2 regions of the Chromobacterium sp. genome follow, and region 1 is predicted to be linked to the other one. Evidence: riboswitches for the same ligand, from Rfam matches in the RefSeq annotation. Region 1 holds a riboswitch; the other holds the start of a gene.

Region 1 (8,474 bases):
GCTGTGCCGAATGCTGCTCGGCCTTGGCCTTCAGGTCGGCGACATCGACGTTGCCGGCCTCGTCGCAATCCACCACCACCACCTGCATATTCATCATCTGCGCGGTGGCCGGATTGGTGCCGTGGGCTGAGCGCGGAATCAGGCAGATATTGCGCTGGCTGTCGCCGCGCGACTCATGATAACGGCTGATCGCCAGCAGGCCGGCGTATTCGCCCTGGGCGCCGGAGTTGGGCTGCATCGAAATGATGTCGAAACCGGTGATCGCGCGCAGCTGCGTTTCCAGGCCGGCGATCATTTCCAGATAACCCACCGTCTGTTCGCGCGGCGCGAACGGATGCATATTGGCGAATTCCGGCCAGGTGATCGGGATCATCTCGCTGGTGGCGTTCAGCTTCATGGTGCAGCTGCCCAGCGAGATCATCGAGTGATTCATCGCCAGGTCGCGGCTTTCCAGCTTCTTCATATAGCGCAGCATCTCGTGCTCGCTATGGTGGGTGTTGAACACTGGGTGGCTCATGAAGGCGGATTCGCGCTTCAGCCCGGCCGGGATCGCATCGGCCGCGGCGGCGTCGAGCGCGGCGATATCGGCGCTCTTGCCGGTGAACAGCTCGATCAGGCGAGCCAGGTCGGCCTCGCTGGCCGCCTCGTGGAAGGCGACGCCCAGCACATTGCCGCCGGCGCGGCGCAGATTGTAGCCGGCGGCCAGCGCCGCCTGATACACGGCATCGGCCTTGGGCAGTTCAACCTGCACCGTGTCGAAGAAGCGGTCGAACACCAGCTTGCCGCCGGCGGTCTTGACCGCGTGCGCGAAGATGGCTGCCAAGCGGTGGATGCGGGCGGCGATGCGCTTGACGCCCTCCGGACCGTGGTACACCGCATACATGCCGGCGATATTGGCCAGCAGCACCTGGCTGGTGCAGATATTGGAGTTGGCCTTCTCGCGGCGGATATGCTGCTCTCGAGTCTGCAGCGCCATGCGCAGCGCGGTCTTGCCCTTGGCGTCCACCGACACGCCGATGATGCGGCCCGGCGCCGAGCGCTTCATCTCGTCCTTGAACGCGAAGTAGGCGGCGTGCGGGCCGCCGAAGCCCATGGGCACGCCAAAACGCTGGGTATTGCCGATGGCCACGTCCGCCCCCATCTCGCCCGGCGATTTCAACGCCACCAGCGCCATGATGTCGGCTGCCACCACCGCCACCGCGCCCTTGGCCTTGACCGCGGCGATATGCGGGGTCAGATCGATAAGATCGCCGGCTTCGCCCGGATATTGGAACAGCGCGCCGAAGTATTCACCGTTGCCGGCCTCCTCCGGATGGCCCAGCACCAGCTCGAAACCGAAGTACTTGGCGCGAGTCCGCATCACATCCAGGGTTTGCGGCAGCACCCGGCTGTCGACGAAGAACTGGCCGGACTTGGCCTTGGACACGCGGCGCGCCATCGCCATCGCCTCGGCGGCGGCAGTGGCCTCGTCCAGCAAGGAGGCGTTGGCCAGCTCCAGGCCGGTCAGGTCTATCACCATTTGCTGGAAGTTCAGCAGCGCTTCCAGGCGCCCCTGGGCGATCTCGGCCTGGTACGGGGTGTAAGCGGTGTACCAGCCCGGGTTTTCCAGCAGATTGCGCAGGATCACCGTCGGGGTCAGCACCGGGTAATAGCCCTGGCCGATGAAGGATTTGTTGACCACGTTCTTGGCGGCGACGGCCTTCAACGCGGCCAGCGCCTCGGCTTCCGGCATCGGATCCGGCAGTTCCAGCTTGCGGTTCAGACGAATGTCGGCCGGCAGCGTCTGCGCCACCAGTTCGTCGATGGACGCGACGCCGACCACGGCCATCATCTCGCTGCGTTCGGCGTCGGACGGACCGATGTGGCGGGCGATGAATTCCTTGCGATTGAAAAGTTCGGAGAGCGACATAAATCAAGCCTTTTGTCTTGGCCGCGCGCACCGCGCCTGAATGGCGCGGCGGCAACGGGACGCAAGCGGTGAAACCATGAAAAAACCCCGCGTCGCGCGGCGACTGCGGGGCTTGCTGCGGCTATCAGGCGCCGATTTCCTTGGAGTAGGCCGCTGCATCCATCAGCGCGTCCAGATCCGCCGGATTGGCCGGCTTGATCTTGAAGAACCAGCCGGCGCCGTAAGGCTCGCTATTGGCCAGTTCCGGTTCGGCTTCCAGCTCTTCGTTGATGGCCAGCACCTCGCCGGCAACCGGACAGTAGATATCGGAAGCGGCCTTCACCGATTCCACCACGCCGGCCTGCTCTTCCTTGGCGAGCTTGGCGCCCACTTTCGGCAGTTCGACGAAAACGATGTCGCCCAGCAGTTCTTGCGCGTGCTCGGTAATGCCCACGGTCACGGAGCCGTCGGCTTCCAGACGCAGCCATTCGTGGCTTTCAACATATTTGAGTTCGGCGGGGATATTGCTCATGAGTGTCTCCAATCAAATCCGTGTCAACGATATTCGTCGGCCGCTGCGCGGCCAGCCCGGCCTGTCGGCTCAGGCGAAAACTTTCTTGCCATTGCGCACGAACGGCATTTTGACGACGCGCACCTCGGTCAGCGTGCCGCGCAGGTCCACCAGCGCCTTGTCGCCGATGCCGGCCGGCACCCGCGCGATGGCGATCGAATGCTTGAGGGTGGGCGAGAAAGTGCCGCTGGTGATCACGCCTTCACCGACGCCTTCCACCACCACTTTCAGGCCTTCGCGCAACACGCCGCGCCCCTCCAGCACCAGGCCGACCTGCTTGCTCTGCACGCCGGCCGCCTTCTGCGCTTCCAGCGCCTTGCGGCCGATGAAGTCGCGCTCGGCCGGCTCCCAGGCGATGGTCCAAGCCATGCCGGCTTCCAGCGGAGAAACGGTTTCATCCATATCGTGGCCGTAGAGATTCATGCCGGCCTCCAGGCGCAGGGTGTCGCGCGCGCCCAGGCCTATCGGCGCCACGCCGGCGGCTTGCAGTTGCTGGAAGAAGGCCGCGGCTTCGTCACCTGGCAGCATCACTTCCAGGCCGTCTTCGCCGGTGTAGCCGGTGCGGGCATAGAACCAGTCGCCGACGGGCTGACCCTGGAACGGTTTCAAAGCTTGGATGACGGCGGCCAGCTCGGGCTTGACCGCGCAGACCTTGGCGATCGCCTGCGGGCCTTGCACCGCCAGGATGGCCAGGTCGCGACGCGGCTTGATCTCTACATTGAAGTCGCCCTTGTGGCGCGCCATCCAGGCCAGATCCTTGTCGGTGGTACCGGCGTTGATCACCATGCGGTAACCATAGGAGGTCAGGTAGACGATCAGGTCGTCGACCACGGTGCCTTCGGGAGTGAGCATGCCGGAATACAGAGCCTTGCCCTCGAAGCCGAGCTTGGCCACATCGTTGGCGATCAAGCGCTGCAGCCAGGCCTTGGCGTCCGGGCCGCTGATGTCCAGCACCGTCATGTGGGACACGTCGAACATGCCGGCGTCGCTGCGCACGATCTCGTGCTCTTTGAGCTGGGAGCCGTAGTGAATGGGCATTTCCCAGCCGGCGAAGTCGACGATCTTGGCGCCAGCGGCGACATGGGCATCAAATAGGGGGGTGCGTTTCAGGGCCGTCATCGGTGCATCCTTAGCAAAAGCGTGTAGTGTTGCTCTATTCCCTACACCCCTCTGTCCCTGCACCTGAGATTTTCCGGCCTTGCGGCCGTTAGCCCCTTCGGTGGGCATCCGTTGGATGCCGCTCTCCAGATTCGGCAAGCTGGCTGCGGCCAGCTCGATGATGCAGTCCTTTTGCCTGAGCGATTGCGGGTGCGCTTGCGCCTTCGGCGGTGGCGCGGCGGCCACTCTCTCCTGCATGACGTGCCAGATTATGGTTGCTGTGCCAGGGCTTGGCAAGCCGTGTTTATCTTCAGCTTAAACAAGGACTTGAAATGTTCTTAATCGCAAAACACTGAACATCAATAGCTTCGTTTAATACCGATTTCGAACATATTATTTTCATTATTGATCACAAAATCGACAGCGCCACCATGAAACTCACGCAGGACGTAAGATGACATCCATCTTATCGAACCAACACCGCTACCCGGAATGGAAAGGAAACCACGATGCGAAAACTGATCAACGACCCACGTCAGGTGGCGCGGGAAATGCTGGAAGGCCTGGCCGACACTCTGCCCGGCCTGGCGCTGCTGGAGGAAGAAAACGTGCTGCTGCGGGCGGACTTCCCGATCGGCGGCCTGCGCGACAAGGTGGCGCTCATTTCCGGCGGCGGCAGCGGCCATGAGCCGGCTCACGCCGGCTATATCGGCCACGGCATGCTGGACGCCGCCGCGGTGGGCGATGTGTTCACCTCGCCCAGCGTCGACACCGTGCTGGCGGCGATCCGCGCCGTCGCCGGCCCCAAGGGCGTGCTGCTGATCATCAAGAACTACACCGGCGATCGGCTCAACTTCGGCCTGGCGGCGGAGCTGGCCCGCGCCGAGGGCATCGCGGTGGACAGCGTGGTGGTGGCCGATGACGTGGCGCTGCGCGACACGGTGGAACCGGCGCGCCGACGCGGCATCGCCGGCACGGTGCTGGTGCACAAGATCGCCGGCGCGGCGGCGGCGGCCGGCGCCGATCTGGCCGAGGTCGCCGCCGCCGCGCGGCAGGCGGCGGAACAGGTGGCCACCATGGGCGTGGGCCTGGGCGCCTGCACCGTGCCGGCCACCGGCCGCCCCGGCTTTCAACTGGACAGCGGAGAGGCGGAACTGGGCCTGGGCATACACGGCGAGGCCGGCGTGCGGCGCGTGGCGACGCCATCGGCCGCCGATTTGTGCGCAACCTTGCTGGACGCCATCCTGCAAGACCGCGGCTGGCTCCCGGGACAGCGGGTGGCGCTGCTGGTCAACGGCCTGGGCGGCACGCCGCCGATGGAGCTCGCCATCGTCGCCCGCGCGGCGCTGGCTCATCTGCGTCTGCGCGGCCTCCTGGTGGAGCGCGCTTGGAGCGGCAACTTCATGACCGCGCTGGAAATGCCTGGCTGCTCGCTATCGCTGCTGGCGCTGGATGATCAGCGTTTGAGCTGGCTGGACCAAGCCACCCTGGCGCCGGCCTGGCCCGGCGCCGGCCGCATCCCTGCGCAACGCCAGCTGCGCGCGACGGCAGCCAGCGCCGCCGAAGCACCGCCGCAAGGGCCAGCCCTGCCCGGCTTGCGCCGCGCCGCCTTGGCCGCCGCCGCCGCGCTGGATGCCGCCGAACCCCTGCTCACCGAACTGGATGCGGCCTGCGGCGATGGCGACCTGGGCATCAGCATGCAACGCGGCGCCGCGTCGATCCGCGCCTTGCCCGACGCGGCCTGGAGCGCGCCCGACATCGCCTTGCGCGCGGTGGGCCAGGCCTTGCGCCAGGCGATAGCCGGTAGTTCCGGTCCGTTCTACTCCACGGCCTTGCTGCGCGCGGCGCGACGACTGGAAACGGTGCCGGCGCCCGGAGCACGCGACTGGGCCGCGGCCTTCAAGGACGGCGTTGCCGCCATCGCGGAACTGGGCGGCGCGCAAGTGGGCGACCGCACCATGCTGGACGCCTTGTCGCCAGCCGCCGATGCGTTCAGCACCGCTCTGGAGGCCGGCCATCCCCCCGCCGAGGCCTGGCGCGCGGCGCTGGAGGCGGCTGAGCATGGCTGCGCCGCCACCGCCGCGATGCGGCCGCGCCTGGGCCGCGCCAGTTACCTGGGCGAGCGGACGCTGGGCGTGCCCGATGCCGGCGCCAGCGCCGCGCTGGTCTGGCTGAAAGTCTTGGCCGGCTAAGAAGCCGGTTCAAAGTCTCGCGAGCAAGAGCGAGACAAGGCGAAAACGAGCGACAAAGCGGAACGTACAAACGGTAATGAGTGTTTTCAACGCCGTATCGCCGACGCGCAGCAGATCCTAAGTCCGATGCGGACCGCCGCGCTCTCCTGGGCGCGGCGGCCCGCGTCAATCAAGCGTGCTTGAGCAGCGCCGCCGCTTCCGCTTCCATCGACGGATAGATCCAGTCCCTGCCCACCGCCTGCGCCCACAAGCAGTCGCCCAGATCGTAGTGCCACCATTCCTCGCGGTAATTGCTGAAGCCGGCCTGCTTCAACAAATTGAACAACACGCGGCGGTTGTGGCGCACTCTCAGCCAGCGCTCAGACGAGAAACCATGTACCGGATCCGGCTCCGCCTCGAAGAAATCGCTGCGCGACGCCGGCTCCGCCGCGTCGAAACCGGTGCCGAAATCGCACATCTCACCCGTGTCCAGCCGGCAGATGGCCAGATCAATCGCGCCTCCAGAGTTATGCGGCAGCACCGCGAAGCGGGCGGTGTCATCGGGGTGGGCGGCGAACATGCGCGCCTGACGCTCCACCGCCGCCGCGTCCCAGTCCGGATGCGCGGCGCCCACATCGGCCAGCACCATCTGGAACAGATCGGCCTGGGTTTCGCGGCTGCGATAAGCATCGAACAGCTGCAGTCCGTAGCCCGGCGCCAAGCGTGCCGCGGCCTCGCGCAAGCGGCGCGCGACGAACTCCCGCGCCAGCATCGGCTCGGCGCAACCCTTGCGGCCGGCGCGGTGATAACTGTTTTCCGGCAGCAGCCCATCTGCGCGCAACAGCGCGCAAGGCACGCTTTGCTCACGCATCCGCGCCAGTGTCGCGGCATCCGGCGCGGCATAGTTGAAGTCGATGGCGGTGAGCAGATCGGCGGCGGCGCTAATCTTCATGGTATGGATTCCTCCCGGAGCAAAGCGTCTTAGTAAGCCATTTGCGGTCGGCATAGGCAAGCATCCGGCCTCATGACGAAAAACCGACGGACATGAAAAACGCGGCGCCAGGCCGCGTGGTTCAAATCAACGCCCCATGCGCTCAAGACGGATCGGCGTAGCGCTCCTTCACCTGCCAAACATAGACCGGCAGGCCCAGCAGCAGCAGAATCATGCCCCACATCACGATGTCGGCGCCGGAACCATACAAGGCCCATACCGAGTAGGCGAAACCGACGCCGGCGAAGCACAGCGGCGCCAGGAAGTCCTTGCGCTGGAATTGCTGCGGTCGCATCAGCATGATGGCGAGCAAGGCCATCGAACAGAAGGCGTAAGGCAGCAAGGTGGTGGCGGTGGCCAGCAGGATGATGAATTCGAAAATCTTGACGCCACCGTCGCCGCCCGCGTACTTCATCGCCATCAGCACCGTCACCAGCCCGCTGGACAGCAGCAGGCCGAAGATGGGCACGCCCTCGCGATTCATCTTCGCGAAACGGCGCGGGAACAGTCCGTCGTGCGCGGCGGCGGCCGGCACATGGGCCTGCATCAGGCTCCAGCCATTGAGCGCGCCGAAGCAGGACACGATGGCGCCGAAGCCGACCAGGTAATAACCCCAATCGCCCCACATCAACCGCGCGGCGTCGGCGAACGGCGCTTGCGAGGCGGCCAGCAGCGCCGGCGGCATCAGGCCCATCAGCGATACCGTGGACAGGATGTACAACACGGTGGCGATCAGGGTGCCCAGCACCGTCGCGCGCGGGATGTTCTTCTCCGGCTCGATCACGTCACCGGCCGGCACCGACGCCGACTCCAGCCCCAGGAAGGCCCACAAGGTCAGCGCCATGGTGGCGGACACCGAGCTGAGCAAAGGCTTGCCGTGCGGATTGAACACGATGTTATCGGCTTGCAGATGGAAAAAGCCGATAAAGGTCACCGCCGCCAAAGGCAATAGCTTCAACAGCGTGGTCACCACCGCCACCAGGCCGGAACTGCGCGCGCCGCGACTGTTGATCCAGGTGACGATCCAGATCAGGCTGATGGCGAAGGCGCCGGCCAGCAGATTGTCATGCCCCAAGGCCGGGATGAACACCTGCATATAGCTGGTAGCGGCCACCGCCAGCGCGGCATTGCCGGCCCATAGCGCTATCCAGTAGCCCCAGGCGATCCAGAAGCCGGCGAAGCCGCCGAAGGCTTCGTGTATATAAGCGTAAGGTCCGCCCTCCTTTGGCAGGATGGCCGCCAGCCGCGCGAACACCAAGGCCAGGCAGATCGCGCCGGCGGCGGTGAGCAACCAGCCTATCATCGACACGCCGCCGAACGGCGCCAAGGAGGCAGGCAATAAAAACACGCCGGAACCTATCATATTGCCCACGACCAGGGCGGTGCACATCCACACGCCCAACGCCCGCTTCTTGGTGTTGCTGTCTACATTGTCATTGCTCAAGGCTTGGTCTCCATCGGGCCTGCCGATTGCGGACGCCGCTCATCGCGGCCGCTCCGCGCTGTCATGGTGCATGGCATGCGCGCGCTGACTGAAATAGGCCTGACCGGCTCTGTTCCAGTACGGATTAAGTCCGTAGAAAAAGCGCCCATGATAGTGGCGCGGCGCGGCGAGCCGGGCATGCTTTCTACGGAGCGCTTGACCGGGGTCAACAGAAACGGCGGTTGGCACCAGCGCGCATGCGCGAAAAAAGGCGGCATTAGAACACAAATTCAACATAAAAACAGGTCGCATTTGTGTTTTTTTTTCGCGGC
Region 2 (8,474 bases), on a different contig from region 1:
ACATGGCCGGCTGGCCGGCGCTGACCATGAGCCGCCCGGACGGCCGTGGCCAATGGGCGCTGCTGGACCAGGCCGGCCATGCCTACACCATACAAATAGACAGCCCCCGGCTGATGACCGATGACCTCGTCGTGCTGCGCGACGCCGCCATCGCCGGCCTGGGCGTGGCCGCGCTGCCGGTGCTGGTCTGCCACGAAGCGCTGCAATCCGGCCAACTGGTGCGGCTGCTGCCGGACTACGACATCCCCTGGGGCATTCTGCACGCCGCCTTTCCCACCCGCCGCGGCCTGCTGCCGGCGGTGCGCGCCTTCATCGACTTCCTCACCACCGAGCTGATCCCGCCGGACCACCCGGTCTACCTGCTCACAAGCTGAGCGGCTGGCCTCAACCAACAGCCAGGCCTGTTGCAAACAACCGACGCTAGACGCCTCCGCGCGCCGAGCTCCGACCACTAGCTATTGCAATGCAACAAAAGCCAGGTAGAGTAGGCAGCTATCCGTCATACCAAGCAAAGAGGTGCCGTATGTGGTCGCAAACAGCTGTCTGGTCAAAACTCCTCTCCTCCAACCCCGTCGCCAGCTACTGGCGCGACGCCTGGGAGCGTTCCATCCTCTACTGGGACGTGCAGCATGACCGCGGCGCCGACTACCTGCGGCACGTGCAAAGCGGCAAACCGCCGGTACTGGTGTTCGACTACAAAATCATCCTGGACGGCCGCACCCTGCCGGACCCGGCCAACTACGCGCTCACCGCCATCCTGCCGCCGGCCGGCTGTCCAACCACCAACCCGGCGCTGCGCCCCTTCGTGGTGATAGACCCGCGCGCCGGCCACGGCCCCGGCATCGGCGGCTTCAAGATGGACAGCGAAATCGGCATCGCGCTGCAGCAGGGCCACCCCTGCTACTTCATCATGTTCTTCCCGCAACCGGTGCCCAGCCAGACCATAGAAAGCGTCAGCCGCGCCGAATACGTCTTCCTCAGCAAGGTCAACGAACTGCACCCGGACAGCGACGGCAAGCCCTTCGTCATCGGCAACTGCCAGGGCGGCTGGGCGCTGGCCATGCTCGCCTCCGCCGCGCCGGAACTGTTCGGCCCCATCCTGCTGGCCGGCACCCCACTGTCCTACTGGGCCGGCGTGGCCGGCAAAAACCCGATGCGCTACTCCGGCGGCATGCTGGGCGGCACCTGGACCGCCTCGCTGGCCGGCGATCTGGGCAACGGCAAATTCGACGGCGCCCACCTGGTCAACAACTTCGAAAAACTGGACCCGGCCAACACCCTGTGGAAGAAGCCCTACAATCTGTACGCCAAGGTGGACACCGAACGCGAACGCTACCTGGGCTTCGAACGCTGGTGGGGCGGCCACTACCTGCTGAACAAGCAGGAGATGGAATGGATCTCCCAGCAGCTCTTCGTGGGCAACCACCTGGTGGAAGGCAAGATCGTCAGCAGCGACCAGCACCGCGTGGACATGCGCAACATCCGCTCCCCCATCATCGTGTTCGCCTCCTGGGGCGACAACATCACCCCGCCGCAACAAGCGCTGAACTGGATACCGGACCTGTACGCCAGCGCCGACGACATCCGCGACAACGAACAAACCATCATCTACTGCCTGCACAACAAAGTGGGCCACCTGGGCATCTTCGTCTCCGCCGGCATCGCCAACCGCGAACACAGCGAATTCGCCAGCGCGCTGGACCTGATCGACGTGCTGGCCCCCGGCCTCTACGAAGCCGTCATTGAGGACGTGGCGCCCAACACCCCCGGCCAGGAATACATCCAGGGCCGCTACATCATCCGTTTCGAAGCGCGCGAAGTGGCCGACATCCTCGCGCTGGACGACGGCCGCGAAGACGAGCGCGCCTTCGAAGTGGTGCGCCGCGTCTCCGAAATCAACCAAGGCGTGTACGACCGCTTCGTCTCCCCCGCGCTGCAAACCCTCAGCAACGAAGCCAGCGCCCAATTGCTGCGCCAGCTCAACCCAGCGCGGCTGGAACGCACGCTGATCTCCCCGCTCAACCCCTGGCTAAGCTGGCTCAAGCCCGCTGCCGAATACGTGCGCGCCCACCGCCAGCCGGTGAGCGCGGACAACCCGCTGTGGCAGTTGCAGGAGCAATGGTCCGGCTGGATGGAGCAAGGCCTCAACCACTACCGCGACCTGCGCGACGCCGCCACCGAACACTGCTTCAAGGCCGTGTACGAATCGCCGTGGCTCGCCTCCGTCGTGGGCGTCCAGCCCGCGCGCGAAACCCGCGCCGCCCGCTGTGACAGCTGGGACAAGCAGGAACGCCTGCAGCTCAAGCGCCAAGTACTGGACCCCGCCTACGAAAGCGGCACCCTGGCCGATGGCTTCGTGCGCCTGCTCATCTACGTGGCGATTGGCCGCGGCATCATAGACGAGCGCCCGTTCAACGCCATCCGCCGCATCATGCGCGACATCCGCCATGAATACCCGATGACCCTGATGCAGCTGAAAGACATCGCCCGCAAGCAAGTCTTCCTGGTGCGGCTGGACGAAGCCCGCGCGCTGGCCGGCCTGCCCAAGCTGCTGCCGCAAGAACACCTGCGCCGTCAGGCCTGGCAACTGGCGCGCGAACTGCTGGCGCTCAGCGGCGACATCGTCCCGGAACAACAACAACGGCTGGACCAAGTGGCCCACATGCTGCAACTGGACGTCCACGCCCCGGCGCCGGCCATCCTGCCGCCCGCCGAGCCCCCTGTGGCAACAGCCGTGGCCGCTCCGGCCCCCACTGCCAAGGCCAGCGCGCCCGCCAAGAAAGCCGCCGCGCCACGCAAGGCAGCCGTCAAAGCGCCAGCCAAACCCACGGCCAAGACCGACACCGCCGCCAAACCCGCTCCGGCGGCCAAGCCCGCGGTCAGCAAAGCCGCGGCTGGCAAGCCCGCCACGGTCAAAACCGCCAAAGCGCCCGCCGCCAAAACCCCGGCCACACGCAAACCCGCCGCCGGCAACGGCGCCAGCAAACCCAAAACACCGGGCAACTGAGCACCGCCAAGCGTCCAAATGCCCGGACGGTTAACGCCGTCCGGGCATTTTTCATCCCGATGGCGCACTGCAACATTTTTGCTGCCGCCCATCGGTACAGTCGTTGACTGAACAATACAGCAAACGCTAATATCCTTATCTGCTGCGGGAGAGAGGGGCTAACGCCCCCGCCGAAGACGCAAACTCCCATAATCGCTCAGGCAACAGTACCGCAGCCCATGGATATCAGCCGATTGGAGAGAGGCCCTAAGCGCCCGTTCATCATCTGCTACGCTTCAGCGACAGCGCGTCAAAACCGCTTGGCTTCGCTGCCTGCTCGCCAGATTACGTGACCGGCCCTTAGCCGCCCACCGAAGGGGCAAGTGACATCCGGCAAGGCCCGCACACAGGCCGTGCCCGTCATCTAACTCTCAGGTAAAAGGACAAGGGGAGAGGCAATGCCGGCAGCGTCGCGCCCATGCGCGGCCCGTCGGCCGTGCTCAGAACGTGCTCACGATCTCGCGAGCAAGGACGAGACAAGGCGAAAACAGCTGAGAAAGCGGAATGTACAAGTGGTACATGAGCATTTCGAAGATGTTTTCAACGCCGTATCGTCGCAGCGCAGCAGATCGTGCACCAGCTCTCAAGGAAAACCCGTGTTCGAAACTCTTGCCCAGGCTGTGCGCCACCTGGCATGGCCCGCCCATTGCCAACCCCTTTTCCCACCCGGCTTCGCCGCGCATCTCGGCGCCAGCCTGTTTGACCACTGCGACTACATGCTTACCCTGATCTACCTGATCGCCATCACCGCGGAAGCGATGACTGGCGCGCTCGCGGCCGGCCGCCGCAATATGGACATCTTCGGCGTTACCGTCATCGCCTTCCTCACCGCCCTGGGCGGCGGCACCGTGCGCGACATCGTGCTGGGCCGCTACCCGATAGGCTGGACCCAGCACCCGGAATACGTCGGCCTGGTGATTGCCGGCGGCCTGGCCGCCGTGCTGGTGGCCCGCTATATGAAACGCCTGAGCCGCGTGTTCCTGGTGCTGGACGCGCTGGGCCTGATCGCCTTCACCATCATAGGCTGCGGCGTGGCCCAATCCATGGGCTACCACCCGGTGGTGGTGGTGATGGCCGGCATGATCACCGGCATTGCCGGCGGCATCCTGCGCGACGTGCTGTGCAACCGCGTGCCGGTAGTGTTCCGCCAGGAACTGTATGCCAGCGTCTCCTTCGCCGTGGCCCTGCTCTACCTGGGCCTGATCAAACTGGGCGTGCCGCATGATCTCAACGTGCTGGCCAGCTTCGCCGTCGGCCTCACCATCCGCCTGGCCGCCATCTGGCGCGAATGGCGGCTGCCAGTCTTCATGTACCGGCACGATCTGCACTAACTAAGCGCATCTGTTTACCGCTGTCGGCATCAGGCTTGAATCCCCGCCAGCAGCAGGAACAAGGCCGCCTGACTGGACACGCCCAGCTTGGCGTACAGATGGCGGCGGTGTACCTTGGCGGTTTCCAGCGAAATAGCCAACTCTCGCGCCACGCCCTTGGTGGAGTGGCCGCCGAGTATCAGCAGCGCCACCTCCACCTCCCGCTTGGTCAACGGCGAGGAGCCCTGCGCACGCAGCGCCTCCTCCAGCTGCCGGCGGCTCTGCCTGCCCGCGTTAGCCGCCGGCTGGCGCAGCCCTTCGTCCATACGCGCGGCCAGCCGCGACAAGGGCAATAGCCAGGGGGCGAACAGATTGCAAACGCCCAGTTCCTGCTCGCTGAAGCGGCGTTTGCTGCCCAGCGACAGAGACAGCACGCCCTCCGGCAACACTTGCAGAAACTGGATTTCATCCGCCACCACATTGCGCGAAAAGTAACGGCGGAAGTACTCCGTCTCCCGGAAACGGTCCGGCGCCACCTCGTCCAGCCGGTACACGCCGGCGGCCGGGCGCTTCAGCGCAAAACCGTAAAACGGGTCCAGCAGATACAGGCCGCGCCGGTAGTCGGCGAACAAATCGTCGGCGGCGTAATTGGCCGCGTGATCGGCCAGCACCCACGGCGGCGCCTCCTGGCGAAACAGCACCGCCACCCAGGTATCGAAACTCAGGCGTTCCCGTAGAAACGCTGCCAACCCTTGCCAAAAGGCCGCGTTGTCGACGCCATCCAACAAACGCCCCAATTGCTGGTGAAACACCAGATCCGCCACATTCAGCTGCATGCCAGCTACCCCGATCAGGTTAGTCCCGCCTTCCGCTCTAACGCTTTCGCGTGATGTCCGCCGCCAAGGGGACTGACTAGTATGGCTCCAGCCTGCGCGACAAGACCAGCCGTGATGTGAGCGCTTCCCCCACCCCGTCGCGCAGCCTGAACAGGAGTGATCGCCATGCCCACGCAGGATCTGTCCTACTGGCAAGGCTGCGCCGCCGATTTGCGCCCGCCTTGCCTCGCCTTCATCAACGGCCGCTTCGTGCCCGCCGCCGACCAGCGCACCTTCACCGACATCAGCCCCATCCATGGCCGGCCCCTGGCCGAGATCGCCCGCTGCGGCGAGGCCGATGTCGAACGGGCGGCGCGGGCCGCCCGCGCCAGCTTCGAATCCGGCGTCTGGTCGCGCTGTCACCCGCGCCAGCGCAAGACCGTGCTGCAAAAACTGGCGGTGCTGATCCGCCGGCATGGCGACGAACTGGCGCAGCTGGACTGCCTGGACATCGGCAAGCCCATTGCCGATGCGCTCCATATCGATGTGCCGGGCGCCGCCGGCGTGTTCGACTGGTACGCCGAAGCCGCCGACAAGCTGTACGGCGAGGCTGCCCCCGGCGCCGACGACGCGCTGGCCCTGATCACCCGGGAACCGCTGGGCGTGGCGGCGGCGGTGATCCCGTGGAATTTCCCGCTGGACATGGCCGCGTGGAAGCTGGCGCCGGCGCTGATGGCCGGCAATAGCGTGATCCTGAAGCCGGCCGAGCAATCCCCGCTGTCGGCCTTGCGCCTGGCCCAACTGGCCCAGGAGGCCGGCCTGCCGGACGGCGTGCTCAACGTCTTGCCGGGCTATGGCGACGAGGTGGGGCGGCCGCTGGGCCTGCACCCGGACGTGGATTGCCTGAGCTTCACCGGCTCCAGCGAAGTGGGCAAAGCCTTTCTGCGCTACGCGGCGGACTCCAATATGAAAAGAGTGGCGCTGGAGTGCGGCGGCAAAAGCCCCAATCTGGTGTTCGACGACTGCGACCTGGACGCCGCCGCCCGGCGCGCCGCCTTCGGCGTTTTCTTCAATCAGGGCCAGGTGTGCTCGGCCAACTCGCGGCTCTTGCTGCAACGCTCCATTCAAGACGTCTTCCTGGAACGCCTGCTGCGCGAGGCGGCCGCGCTGCAACCGGGCAACCCGCTGGACCCGGCCACCCGCAGCGGCTGCATCGTCGACGCCCGCCAGGCGGAGCGCATCATGGCCCACATCGACCAAGCCCGCCGCCAAGGCGCCCGCCTGCTGTGCGGCGGCGAGCGCTTCAGCCTGGACGGCGGCGACTGCTACATCCGCCCCACCATCTTCACCGATGTCCGCCCGGACATGGCGCTGGCGCGCGAGGAAGTCTTCGGCCCGGTGTTGGCGGTGATGCCCTTCGACAGCGAAGCCGAGGCCGTGGCCATCGCCAACGACAGCCCCTACGGCTTGGCCGCCTCGGTGTGGACCCGGGACCTGTCGCGCGCCCACCGCGTGGCGCGCCGGCTACGCGCCGGCACCGTCTCGGTCAACACCGTGGACGCGCTGGACCCCGGCCTGCCGTTTGGCGGCTGCAAACAGTCCGGCTTTGGCCGCGACCTGTCACTGCACGCCATCGACCACTACACCCACCTCAAAACCACCTGGGTGCAATGGCAAGACGAATAAGCGCCGTCCCGCAGTCGGCACAATAAGATAGTAGGAGACACACCATGCGCACACCGCAAGCCCACCTTGCTCCACCGCCGGCCCCCGCCCCTTTTCGCGCCAGCCTGGGCCTCGCCCCGCTGCTCGCCGTCGCCATCGGCCTCGTCGTATCCCAAGGCGTGATGGTGCTGATGCTGCAAGGCGCCGGCATGGCCGGCATCGGCTTTCTGATCCCGCTGAGCCTGGCGTTCCTGCTGGCGCTCTGCTACGCCGTATCCTTCTCCGAGCTGGCGCTGATGATTCCCCGCGCCGGCAGCCTCAGCAGCTACACCGAGGTGGCCCTGGGCCAGTTCCCCGCCATCCTGGCCACCTTTTCCGGCTATGTGGTGGTGGCGATGTTCGCGCTGTCGGCCGAGCTCCTGCTGCTCGACCGCATCGTCAACCAGGTCTATCCCGGCGTCTTTCCCCTCAACGGCGTCGCCTACGGCGTGCTGCTGATCTTCACCCTGCTCAATCTGCTGGGCATTGATGTGTTCGCCCGCCTGCAATCGGCGCTGGCCCTGGTGATGATCGTCGCGCTGCTGGCGCTGGGCAGCACCGCGCTGAGCGGCGGCGGCCCGCCGGCGCTGGCCCAGGCCGCCAATAGCGACTGGAACCCGCTGGGTGCCGGCGTGCTGACGCTGGGAGCGCTGGCGATCTGGGGCTTTGTCGGCGCGGAATTCACCTGCCCGCTGGTGGAGGAAAGCCGCCGCCCGCAACGCGATATCCCGCTGGCGATGATGTTGGGCCTCAGCGTGATCTTCATCACCATCGCCCTCTACTGCATGGGCGCGCTCTACCTCCTGCCGCGCGCCACCCTGACCGCCGCGCCGCTGCCACACCTGCAATACGCCACCGCGCTGCTGGGCCAGGCCGGCAAGCTGACCGTGGTGGTGATCGCCTTCACCGCCACCTGCAGCACGCTCAACAGCTCCCTGGCGGCGGTGCCGCGCATGCTGTACGGCATGGCCTGCAACGGCCAGGTCTTTCCTCAGTTCAAACAGCTGAGCCAGCGCTACCGCACCCCATGGGTGGCGGTGCTCTTCGTCGCGCTGATCACCGGCGCGCCGGTGCTGCTGATGGGCGACGACCCCGACACCATAGGCCTGCTGTTGCTGGCGGCGGCGATCTCCTGGCTGCTGGCCTACATCATCTGCCACCTGGACGTGATCGCCCTGCGCCACCGCTACCCCACGCTGGCCCGCCCCTTCAAAACCCCGTTCTACCCGCTGCCGCAATGCCTGGGCATCGTCGGCATGTTGATCGCCATCTACCACGTGTCGCCCAGCCCGGACATGAGCGCCGCCATCTTCGCCAGCGCCGGCATCGTGCTCGGTCTGGTGTCCTTGATCGCCGTCCTGTGGATCAAGCTGGTGATGCGCAAACCGCTGTTCCGCCCGGAACCATTGGACCAGGCGCTGACCCGGCACTAGCCAAACGCCTAACGCCGGGCCTGGCCCGGCCCCATCCCCGACAAGGAGACCGTCATGACCGCTTCCACGCCCCACCGCAGCACCCGCGACTACCAGCAACTGGACGCCGCCCACCACATCAACGCCTTTCTAGATCAGAAAGCCCTGAACCAGGAAGGCCCGCGAG

Evidence for each region. A riboswitch is a leader RNA that binds a small molecule or an ion and turns the genes downstream of it on or off. The one in region 1 is predicted to bind glycine.
Region 2: linked by a shared signal. The riboswitch ahead of ACE3QM_RS20020 (trimeric intracellular cation channel family protein) and the one ahead of gcvT (glycine cleavage system aminomethyltransferase GcvT) in region 1 are both predicted to bind glycine.

Annotation. Positions count from the first base shown of each region.
Region 1 is NZ_JAYSGF010000014.1:23,017-31,490, reverse strand. It holds gene gcvP (aminomethyl-transferring glycine dehydrogenase) at 1-1,909, opposite strand, end outside; gene gcvH (glycine cleavage system protein GcvH) at 2,034-2,420, opposite strand; gene gcvT (glycine cleavage system aminomethyltransferase GcvT) at 2,490-3,578, opposite strand; glycine riboswitch at 3,620-3,717, opposite strand; glycine riboswitch at 3,732-3,822, opposite strand; gene ACE3QM_RS09695 (dihydroxyacetone kinase family protein) at 4,067-5,749, shown strand; gene ACE3QM_RS09690 (M15 family metallopeptidase) at 5,919-6,680, opposite strand; gene ACE3QM_RS09685 (amino acid permease) at 6,823-8,163, opposite strand.
Region 2 is NZ_JAYSGF010000049.1:416-8,889, reverse strand. It holds gene ACE3QM_RS20030 (LysR substrate-binding domain-containing protein) at 1-374, shown strand, start outside; gene ACE3QM_RS20025 (DUF3141 domain-containing protein) at 524-3,007, shown strand; glycine riboswitch at 3,143-3,229, shown strand; glycine riboswitch at 3,231-3,443, shown strand; gene ACE3QM_RS20020 (trimeric intracellular cation channel family protein) at 3,643-4,377, shown strand; gene ACE3QM_RS20015 (LuxR C-terminal-related transcriptional regulator) at 4,407-5,192, opposite strand; gene ACE3QM_RS20010 (aldehyde dehydrogenase) at 5,358-6,857, shown strand; gene ACE3QM_RS20005 (APC family permease) at 6,902-8,308, shown strand; partial or broken gene ACE3QM_RS20000 (aminotransferase class III-fold pyridoxal phosphate-dependent enzyme) at 8,363-8,474, shown strand, end outside.